Regions from separate parts of the Vibrio sp. MACH09 genome, predicted to be linked through region 2. Evidence: predicted binding sites of a transcription regulator. Region 2 holds the regulator's gene; the other holds the start of a gene.
What was found. Region 2 encodes CRP, which controls carbon source genes, mostly activating them, when cyclic AMP is high. Its sites were predicted from a motif close to TGTGANNNNNNTCACA; they were not measured.

Region 1 (6,001 bases), on a different contig from region 2:
CCCCACGCACTAATATAGTTTTTTGATATCTTAGCCATATCAGCGACTTGCATTAGAACTGACTGTTGTTTCATTTTTCTCTCCGAAGGCGTTTATACGCCTTCCTTTTAGTAGGGCATTCTTGTCAAAATCTTAGGTAACTTACCGGATCCAATAATGCTCTTTGGTAAAACCACTATTGGATCCAGTAGAGCCGGGAAACTGCACTCGCTAAATTATGCTTACGAAAACAGCGCTCCCAGCTCAAACAGGCAAATAACTAGCGTTTTACGGCTTGTAATTTCCAGATGTTATTTACGTAATCACGTATTGAACGGTCAGAGCTAAACTTACCTACCAGCGCCGTATTTAGAATCGCCTTACGAGCCCAACCTTGCGGCTCACGGTACTGTTGATCCATCGCTTCGTGCGCTTTTACGTAAGAGGCAAAGTCAGCAAGACACAAATACGGATCACCACCGTCCAACAGGCTGTCATAAACTGCGCGCAGTTTACCCGGCTCTCCTGGTGTAAATTCATCACCTAACAGAAGATCCATTGACGCTTTTAGCAGGTGGTCAGCGTTGTAGTAATCAAATGGGTTGTAACCTCGAGCACGCAACGCCTCAACACCATCAACTTCTAGACCGAAGATATAGATGTTTTCATCACCCACTTCTTCACGTATCTCTACGTTTGCGCCATCCATAGTACCAATGGTTAGTGCACCATTAAGCGCCATTTTCATGTTACCTGTACCCGAAGCTTCTTTACCTGCGGTAGAGATTTGCTCAGACACATCTGCAGCCGGAATAATGATTTCCGCCATGCTGACACGATAATCAGGAATAAAGACCACTTTCAGTTTGTGGTTCACACGGTTGTCACTGTTGATTTTCTCTGCCACTTTGTTGGTGGCATAAATGATCTCTTTGGCTAGATGATAGCCCGGTGCGGCTTTCGCGGCGAAGAACACCACACGTGGCGCCATATCAAACGAAGGATCATTTAATAGACGATGATACAGAGACAATATGTGCAACAGGTTCAAATGTTGACGTTTATATTCGTGAAGACGTTTGATCTGCACATCAAAAATCGCATCGGTATTTAATTCAATACCCATGTTCTCTTGTACCCAATCGGCTAGACGCTCTTTATTGGCTTTTTTAACCGCCATATAGTCATCTTGGAAGGCTTTATCGTCCGCAAATTCGGCTATCTTTGTTAGCATATCCAAGTCGGCTGGCCATTTATCTCCAATCTTCTCGCTAATAAGAGCTGACAACTTAGGATTACAGAACTTCAACCAACGGCGAGGTGTTACCCCGTTGGTCACGTTTTGCAGTCGATTTGGGTAAAGTTCGTGGAACTCTGGGAATAAGTCACGTTTAACCAACTCAGAGTGAAGTGCCGCTACACCATTTACCGCATAAGAACCAACAACACAAAGGTTGGCCATACGTACCATACGGTGGAAGCCTTCTTGAATAATTGATAATTTGCGTTGCTTCTCAACATCACCCGGCCATTTAGCACGCACTTCTTGCATAAACAAATGGTTGATATGATAAATGATTTCCATATGACGAGGCAGCAAGCGCTGAATTAACGACTCGCTCCATGTTTCTAATGCTTCCGGCAACAAGGTATGGTTAGTATAGGCAAATGTTTTAGAACACAGTGCCCATGCATCATCCCAAGCCCACTCATACTCATCCACCAAAATACGCATTAATTCCGGAATAGCGATAGTTGGGTGTGTATCATTTAGCTGGATGGTTTCATATTTCGCTAAGTCTTCTAACTTGTGACCAGCTTTAAGGTGGCGACGCAAGATATCAGCAATAGATGCCGCACTATGGAAGTATTGTTGCATTAAGCGAAGAGTTTTACCCTTCTCGTGGTTATCATTTGGATAAAGTACTTTGGTAATGTTACCCGCATCAATCAATGAGTGCTGCGCTTCAAAGTAGTCACCATTGTTAAAGCTTTCTAAAGAAAAAGGTGCAATGGCCTGACATTCCCATAAACGCAATGGGTAAACGGTATTGCTTTCGTAACCCACAATAGGAAGATCCCACGGCATCGCTTTTACTTGCATACCCGGAACCCAACGACGCTTCTCTTTTCCATTTTCATTAATCACTTCTACGTGACCATAAAAACCGATTTCTTGAGCAATATTTGGCCGTGCAACTTCCCAAGGGTAACCTTCAACACCACGCCATGCATCAGGCGCTTCCTGTTGATGACACTGATCAAATGACTGTTTGAACAGACCATACTCGTAGTGAAGACCATAACCAACCGTTGGAAACTCTTGAGCAGCACATGAGTCCATAAAGCAAGCAGCCAAACGACCAAGACCACCATTGCCCAGTGATGGGTCACGTTCTTCTTCTAACAGGTCAGTTAGACTCTGTCCCAGCTCTTTCATGGCGGCGTCTATTTGCGAATAAAGCCCCATGCTGATCAAGTTGTTACCCGTAAGGCGGCCAATCAAGAACTCTAATGAAAGGTAGTTAACACTTTTCGCATTTTGAATCGCTTTATCATTTTCTGTTTCTAGCAAATCAAAGGTTGTCATCTCCGCTAGAGCGCGACCCATTGCTAAATACCAGTCACGTGGCTGTGCATTTTCAACCTTCGTTGCGTAAGTTGCGGTTAAATGCATTTTTACATCGGCTTGGAACTGCGCTTTATCAAACTTTTTTTGTTGCGTCGGTTTCATAGTGACATCTCATAATTGTTTCAATTTATCTATGGCATATCCTGCATCTTGATAATCAACAGAACATCCTCCTAACTTAAAGAGTGGAGAGGAGGAGTAGCTAGGGCGTAGACCCTACTCTTCTACACACTTAGCGATCTAAGTCACACTAACTGCTGCTAGCGTTAAAAATATAGCGACTCAGGTCACGTATAACTTTCGATTACCTCCTCCATTACTCATTGGCTATAAATTACTCAGTCAGAAACATTGATTGAAAATAGTAGTTTCATCACACTAATGCCTGAATTTATCCCGTTAAGCCATGGCTAGCTTCACCACTAATGATGGTAATAGAATCCCGTTTCATAATTACTAATATGTACGGGTAGCCGCCGTTTTTCCATCTAGCAAACTATACTTATGAGACATTAATCACAATATCGGGGCGTAGAACCTCATAATTATGCGGCAGATCATACATATCGCAGATAAGCCGTTTTATGTTGATATCACCTTATCGTAGGATAAAAACAGTTTATGAATAACCTAAATCAAATAGTGCGATAACTATGTGGATACCCTCAAAACTCACTCGGCCCGGCCGGTTACATAACGCCATCGTTAGACCTCGCGTTTTAGACTTATTACAGCAAGCACCGTGTTATAAGCTGATCCTTTTCCGCTCTCCGGCGGGCTATGGTAAAACCACCATGGCGGCACAATGGCTCTCTGACAAAAATAGCGTCGGCTGGTATAGCCTTGATGACAGTGACAATGATACGTTTCGATTTGTTAACTATTTTATTCAGGCCATCAATCGCGCCACGGGTGATCAATGTCCGAACTCACAAACACTGGCTGAGCGCCGGCAGTTTTCCTCGTTACAGACGTTATTTGCAGAAGTATTCTCTGAGCTATCAGAGTTTTTTAATGAAAGTTATGTGGTGCTTGATGACTACCATCTGATTCAGAATGAAGAAATTCATGAGGCGATGCGTTTTTTCCTCAAGCATATGCCAGACAACATTACGTTAGTCGTAACCAGCCGCGCTAACCCACCACTAGGCACCGCGAACTTACGAGTACGCGACTTAATGATTGAAATAGGCAATGATTTATTGGCGTTTGATACCGAAGAGACTACCCGTTTTTTCAATCAACGGGTTTCTGAAGGCATTGATGACACCACCGCAGATAGCTTACGCAACTATGTAGAAGGTTGGCCGTCAGCGTTACAACTTATTGCCTTGCAAGCTCAACATCAAAAACGCACTTTAGCTCAATCTGTCCAGTCAGTATCTCAGTTTAATCACGCTCATTTATGGGATTATTTGGTTGAAGAGGTGTTTGATCTTCTCGATTCCGAAACTCGACATTTCTTAATGCAGTGTTCGGTACTGGAAACCTTTAACGATAAGCTCGTCAGCGAGCTCACGGAAAGAGAAGACGCCTTAGGTATGATTGAGTCTCTTAATCGCTTTGGCCTGTTTATCTACCGTCTTGAAGGTGAGCAAAACTGGTATCGATTCCATCACTTATTTGGTGAGTTTCTCACTCACGAAAGGCAGTCACGCATCCCTCAAGAAGAGAAGTCTCTTCACCGCAGCGCTGCGCAAGCATGGTTAAACATTGGCATTCCGCATCAGGCACTTTCCCATGCTCAAAAATCCCATGACGGCGAACTGGTGGCGCAAATTTTAATTGAGCACGGTTGGCGTATGTTTAATCTCGGTGAGCTAGCCATTATGGAAGATGCCATCACTCAATTAAGCGATGATCAGCTCTATTCCGAAATGAAACTGCCATTACTAAGGGCGTGGCTGGCTCAAAGTCAGCACAGTTATGACCGAGTTGAAGGTATGTTGGTTGAATCTGAGCGACAGATGGCCCAGCGAAATATCGAGCTCACCACCAGCGATAAAGGTCAGATTAATGCTCTTAGAGCACAAGTAGCCATCAACAGAAATGATCCTGAAAAGGCGTTAGAACTGGCTGAGCTAGCGCTAAGTCAGCTCGATACCACCATCTATCGCAGCCGAATTGTCGCGACATCAATTGTAGGTGAAGTGAATCACGTTAATGGCGAATTAGATCGCGCCCTTTCTCTTATGCAACAAACAGAGAAGCTCGCTCGCCAATATCAGCTTTATCATCAAGCTCTTTGGGCACTGCTACAACAGAGTGAGATCTTAATTGCTCAAGGGTTTGTACAAGCGGCTTATGAGCTGCAAGACAACGCATTTAAATTGATTGAAGAGCAAAAACTGCAGCAATTACCGCTGCATGAGTTCCTGCTTCGATTACGCTCTCAAGTGCTGTGGTGCTGGAATCGACTAGATGAAGCCGAAGAGTGTGCCTATAAAGGGATGCAGGTATTGGGCAACCATGATCCAAGCAAGCATCTTCACTGTTATTCACTGCTCGCGAGAATCGCCATTAGCAGAGGTGAAATAGATAAAGCAACACGGTTTATAGAACAGATTGAACATCTATTGCAACAATCTAGCTACCATTTAGATTGGAAGGCCAATGCCTCGCTTTCATTGTTGTTGTACTGGCAAGCGAAAGGGGATACGACATCGGTTAAGCAATGGCTCGAGAGTGCTGACCGCCCAACAGATGCCAAAAACCACTTTTACCAACTTCAGTGGCGAAATATCGCCCGAGCTCAAATTTTTGTCGGTCAATTTGAAGAAGCCCAAGAACATTTAGATGCCTTGCAACAACACGCCGAACAGGCGAATTTGGTGACGGATATCAACCGCAACCTAATTGTTGAAGCCATTCTTTATGTTCGACAAAATAATGAAGAAAAAGCGGTAGAAAAGCTTAAACATGCCCTTAGCTTAACTAACCAAACTGGCATGGTGGGTAATTTCTTAATTGATGGTAATACCATTGACGAGCTGCTGCAAAAGCTCAGTAGTCATGCCTCGTTAGGTGATCTTGAAAAGCATCGAGCTCAGCAACTAATTAAGGATATTTCTAGCAAACAGCGCAGCCGTTCTGTTCACTTTGACGAAGATTTTGTCGACAAGCTTATCAATCACCCTAACATTCCAGAGTTGGTAAGAACCAGTCCACTGACGCAAAGAGAGTGGCAGGTACTGGGCTTAATTTATTCCGGGTTTAGTAACGAACAGATTGCGCAAGAGCTGGATGTTGCTGCTACCACCATCAAAACTCACATCCGTAACCTGTATCAAAAACTCAACATTGCCAATCGTAAAGAAGCCATTGAAACTGCCGAGAATTTGCTTAGCTTAATGGGGTATTGATTTAGTTAAGATACAGATAAAAAAAGAG
Region 2 (6,001 bases):
CAACTGACATCAAATGATAAGTTACCAACTCACCGCGCATTAGCAGATAGTATTGGCGTTACGGTAGGAACGGTGACAAGAGCTTATGCCGAGATAGAGCGTAGAGGTTTGGTTGAAGCACGAGTCGGCGCAGGAACATTTGTTGTTGATAAGCAGAAAGTCTATTGGGCATTTGACCAACAAGATGACAATGGCGAGTGCAATTTCGGATTTAATATCCCACCATTGCTTGATCGTAGTGACATGATCAAAAATGCTTTAGATGCAGTGACCAGTTCGCCACAAGCACTTAACCAGTTTATGTTGTACCAAAAACCGACCGGGATCGACTCCCATCGAGAGATAATTGCAGGCTGGCTAACGAGTAATGGTCTCAATATGAATAGCCAACAGATGCTCTTTACCTCTGGTGCTCAGCATGGGGTACAAATGGTGCTTGATGCCTTTACCAGAGCAGGTGACACCATACTAGTGGAAAAGCTGACCTACCCCGGACTCATTAGCTTAGCTCGACAAAAGCAGCTTTCTATCAAAGGCGTAGAAATGGATCAGGAGGGCATAACGCCGCAAGCCTTAGACTCAGCCTGCCGACAAAACCAAGCACGATTTATTTACCTTACTCCTACGCTGCAAAATCCGACTACCGCAATAATGTCTCTAGAACGACGAAAAGCGATTCTCGATGTATGCAAAAAACACAATTTAATCGTTCTCGAAGATGACGTTAACGGGCTATTGCCAATTGATAGACCCCCTGCTTTAGTTAATTTAGATCCGGAGCAAGTTATTCATATCGGAGCCGTCTCTAAATGTTTGGCTCCCGGTTTGAGAGTAGGATATTTGCACGCGCCAGCAAAACTCTACCAGCCATTAAGTATTGCATTACAAAACCACAGCTGGATGGTTAGTCCATTACTGACAGCACTTACTTGTGAGCTTGTTCAATCAAAACAGTATGATTTAATCGTCAATGAAATTCGCAAAGAGATGGCAGAGCGACTCGCATTAGCTCTTGAATACTTAAGCGAGTTTTCTCCGCGTTTTCAAACCAGTTGTTATCATATGTGGCTAACTTTACCAGAACAGTGGCGACTGACGGACTTTGTCACTCAAGCTAAACGCTGTGGGGTGATCGTAAAATCAGCAGAACTGTTCACTCCCCCTGCCGCTGCCATCGTTCCAGCAGTTCGGCTTGCGCTAAGTTCTCCAATAAATCAGCAGCAAATGAAAATAGGTCTTGTTAAACTACAAGAATTATTACAATCGCCACCGATTAGTGACTTCGATTTATGAGCCAATTTAACCCAGTTATCGGCCTGAGCAACCCTCATATACAGACGATATTGCCAAGATTTATTCGAAAAAAACCACTTTTTCAAGCTAAGTGGCAAAGTATAGAGACCGACGATGGTGACTTTTTAGATCTAGCGTGGAGCGAAGATTGGCAAAGCCAGCAAGCAAAGGATAAGCCTATTTTTGTTCTTTTCCATGGCTTAGAGGGTAGCTTTCATAGCCCTTACGCTAACGGCCTAATGAATGCATTTGCACAGTCTGGCTGGTTGTCGGTCATGATGCATTTCCGTGGCTGTAGCGGCAGGCCTAATAGGTTAGCAAGAGCTTACCACTCCGGAGAAGTTGAAGATGCGCGTTTTTTTCTCACTCATCTCAATACCCTATTCCCTCACCAGATTAAAGTAGCTACAGGCATTTCACTGGGCGGAAATATGTTGGTGAACTATCTCGCCAAATATCAGCATCAGCCCCTGCTTTCCGCGGCGACTGTCGTCTCTGCACCACTCGATCTAGCAGCATGCTCACAACGAATTGAACAGGGGTTCTCCAAGGTATATCGAAATTACCTACTCAGTTCGTTGAAAGCAAACGCCATTCAAAAACAGCACAAACTGCATCACGCCATTGGCATTACCACAAAAAACATCCAAGCAATAAAAACCTTGTATGATTTCGATGATAAACTTACTGCACCACTGCATGGTTTTAGCGATGCTAATGACTATTATCAACGCTGTTCTGGTATCAAGGAGCTCAACAATACGGCGATCCCCTTACAGGTAATTCACGCAAAAGACGACCCATTTATGACCGAGAAGGTCATTCCTGACTTCAAATTAAACAGTAATATTCATTACCGATTATGTCAGCATGGTGGTCATGTTGGATTTATGACCGGCACAATTAACAAACCAAGCTTTTGGTTGGAAGATTACCTGCCATACTATTATCAGCATTACTTACAAGAAGAGAGATCATGATTGTTCCATGGCAACAAATAGCTCCTGAAACATTGGAAAACTTAATCAAAGAGTTCGTCTTAAGAGAAGGAACGGACTACGGTACTGAAGAAGCGACGTTGGAAGATAAAATTCAGCAAGTACATCTTTTACTACAACAAGGTGAAGCCGTTGTGCTTTTCTCTGAACTTCACGAAAGTGTGGATATAAAACTAAAGCGTGAACTATGATTGTTTATTGTTCGACTTTAATGCCATAGACTAAAATAGAATCAGATCTTCATAACGACAAGGAATGTCATGTCAGCAAAACACCCAATTATCGCAGTAACAGGTTCTTCAGGAGCTGGTACTACAACCACATCTGAAGCTTTTCGTAAGATGTTCAGTATGATGGATATCAAACCAGCTTGGGTTGAAGGTGACAGCTTTCATCGCTTTACACGACCAGAAATGGATATAGAGATCCGCAAAGCCAGAGAGCAAGGTAAACACATCAGTTACTTTGGGGCTGAGGCGAATGACTTTCCAGCCTTAGAGAAATTTTTCAGAAAGTATGGTGACGAAGGTGTCGGTCAGGTTAGGCGCTATTTACACTCATTTGATGAGGCGGTCCCTTACAATCAAATGCCAGGCACCTTTACTCCATGGCAAGATCTACCAGAAAAGAGCAACGTATTGTTTTATGAAGGCCTACATGGGGGAGTGGTCGATGGTGACATTAACGTTTCTCAGCATGTTGATCTGCTCATCGGTATGGTGCCCATAGTTAACTTAGAATGGATTCAAAAATTTGTCCGAGACACTCGTGATAGAGGTCATTCACGCGAAGCCGTTACCGATTCCATCGTTCGCTCAATGGATGATTACTTAAATTACATCACACCTCAATTTTCCCGTACCCATATCAACTTTCAGCGCGTACCGACCGTTGATACCTCAAACCCATTAAACGCGAAAGGTATCCCTAGTCTTGATGAGAGTTTTGTGGTGATTCGATTGCGTGGAATGAAAAATGTCGACTTTCCATACCTGCTAGCAATGATTGATGGCTCATTTATGTCAAGGCATAACACCTTAGTTATCCCCGGAGGAAAGATGAGCTTTGCAATGGAACTAATCATTAGACCGATATTGCAACAGCTAATTGAAACCGGCAAAATCGGTTAATTATTGTACAAACTTTTAGTTTACTTTTAATACCGTGATCATGTGCACATTTTTGCGTAACATATCACAAATTCAGGGCGATCAAAATCAAGAAATCGTCTGCAAAAAAGGATACTATTCTTAACCGATAGATAAAGAAGTAGCTTGCAGCTTCGAATAATTAAACCTATGCTAACCGCAAAGTTTATTGACGAGGCAGCAAAGGAACGCTGCTGAACAGACCCTGCATAAAATAGTGAGATAATTATGGTTCTAGGTAAACCTCAAACCGATCCAACTTTAGAATGGTTTCTTTCACACTGTCATATTCATAAATATCCATCCAAAAGTACGCTGATTCACGCTGGTGAAAAAGCGGAAACTTTATATTACATAGTGAAAGGCTCCGTAGCTGTGCTTATCAAGGATGAAGAAGGAAAGGAGATGATTCTTTCTTACCTAAATCAAGGTGACTTCATCGGTGAACTAAGCTTATTTGCAGAAGAGCAAGATCGTACCGCTTGGGTACGTGCGAAATCCCCTTGCGAAGTTGCGGAAATTTCTTTTAAGAAATTCCGTCAGCTGATCCAAGTAAACCCAGACATTTTAATGCGTCTTTCTGCTCAAATGGCTAACCGTCTTCAGGTTACAAGCCAAAAAGTAGGTGACCTTGCATTCCTAGATGTAACAGGACGTATTGCGCAAACACTTTTAAACCTTGCCAAGCAACCTGATGCAATGACCCATCCAGACGGCATGCAAATTAAGATCACTCGTCAAGAGATTGGTCAAATTGTTGGCTGTTCTCGTGAAACAGTAGGTCGAATCCTGAAGATGCTAGAAGAGCAAAACCTAATTTCTGCGCATGGTAAAACTATTGTGGTTTACGGCACGCGCTAGATATTAATAATCTAAGCACAACACCAAAAACGCAGCATTATTGCTGCGTTTTTTTATGGCATCTCTTTCTCTCTGTATCCATCACAAATTTCTTTTCCATTTTTAATCACCAATCTAGATCCCTGCGAATAGATAGTTAGCAGCCAAAGCCTAACAGTAAACTCATTTTAGCTGATCTATTTGCAGTAACAATCTTCCCAGCATAAACCAGATACGACAGTCTAGACAGATTTAAAAACCATACAGGCTATTGATTTATAAAAATAATTACCTTTAGATCGACCATCAAATAACTTTATAATCAAATTATTTGATAATCAACAAACCTCATTTTTAGCAAAAAAGTAAACCATTATTCATAACAACGCAGCTGAGAAATCAGTATTCCCCGCATAAAAAAACCGAAGCCAAAGCTTCGGTTTTTTGTTCACAATATTACTGTCAGCGGTAAACCGCTATCAATAACTCTTGGCTTACATCATGCCTGGCATGCCGCCCATACCACCCATGCCGCCCATATCAGGCATTGCTGGAGCATCTTTAGCTGGCATATCAGAAACCATAGCTTCAGTCGTAATCATTAGACCTGCTACCGATGCAGCAAACTGAAGTGCACTACGAGTTACTTTTGTTGGGTCAAGGATACCCATTGCAATCATATCGCCGTATTCACCTGTTGCAGCGTTATAACCGTCGCTACCTTCACGTGCTTTAACATTGTTTGCAACTACTGACTCTTCGTCACCTGCGTTAGCAACGATTTGACGTAGTGGCGCTTCCATTGCACGTAGAGCAACGCGAATACCTACGTTTTGCTCTTCGTTTGCACCTTCAAGGCCAACAACTTTAGACGCTGCGCGGATAAGTGCAACACCACCACCGGCAACAACACCTTCTTCTACTGCTGCACGAGTTGCGTGTAGAGCATCTTCAACGCGATCTTTCTTCTCTTTCATCTCAACTTCAGTCGCAGCGCCTACTTTGATAACCGCAACACCACCAGCAAGTTTTGCAACACGCTCTTGTAGTTTTTCTTTATCGTAGTCAGATGTCGCTTCTTCAACTTGTTGACGAATTTGAGCAACACGGCCGTTGATCATCTCTTCTTCACCAAGACCATCAATGATAGTTGTGTTCTCTTTAGTGATTGTCACACGCTTAGCTTGACCTAGATCTTCAAGCGTTACTTTTTCAAGCTCAAGACCAATCTCTTCAGAGATAACCGTACCAGAAGTTAGTACCGCGATATCTTGTAGCATTGCTTTACGACGGTCACCAAAACCAGGGGCTTTAACAGCCGCTGCTTTCACGATGCCACGCATGTTGTTCACCACCAATGTAGCTAGAGCTTCACCTTCAACATCTTCGGCAATAATTAGAAGAGGACGAGACGCTTTTGCCACTGCTTCCAGAGTAGGAAGAAGTTCACGAATGTTAGAAACTTTCTTATCAATAAGTAGAATAAATGGGCTTTCAAGTTCTACCGCACCAGCTTCTTGATTAGTGATGAAGTATGGCGATAGGTAACCACGGTCAAACTGCATACCTTCAACAACGTCTAGTTCATCATGAAGAGCTTGGCCTTCTTCAACAGTGATAACACCGTCACGACCTACTTTTTCCATCGCTTCTGCAATGATGTTACCCACAGTCTCATCAGAGTTAGCAGAGATAGTACCTACTTGAGCAATAGCTTTAGTA

Region 1: CHJ_RS18875 (glycogen/starch/alpha-glucan phosphorylase) is a predicted target of CRP. The motif match lies at 2,846-2,861, and genes of this name have one in related genera.

What each region holds. Positions count from the first base shown of each region.
Region 1 covers NZ_BSFZ01000002.1:795,630-801,630, reverse strand. The annotation lists gene malQ (4-alpha-glucanotransferase) at 1-74, opposite strand, end outside; gene CHJ_RS18875 (glycogen/starch/alpha-glucan phosphorylase) at 260-2,713, opposite strand; gene malT (HTH-type transcriptional regulator MalT) at 3,265-5,973, shown strand.
Region 2 covers NZ_BSFZ01000001.1:3,025,314-3,031,314, forward strand. The annotation lists gene CHJ_RS13615 (PLP-dependent aminotransferase family protein) at 1-1,293, shown strand, start outside; gene CHJ_RS13620 (hydrolase) at 1,290-2,273, shown strand; gene CHJ_RS13625 (YheU family protein) at 2,270-2,482, shown strand; gene CHJ_RS13630 (phosphoribulokinase) at 2,552-3,421, shown strand; gene crp (cAMP-activated global transcriptional regulator CRP) at 3,668-4,300, shown strand; gene groL (chaperonin GroEL) at 4,774-6,001, opposite strand, start outside.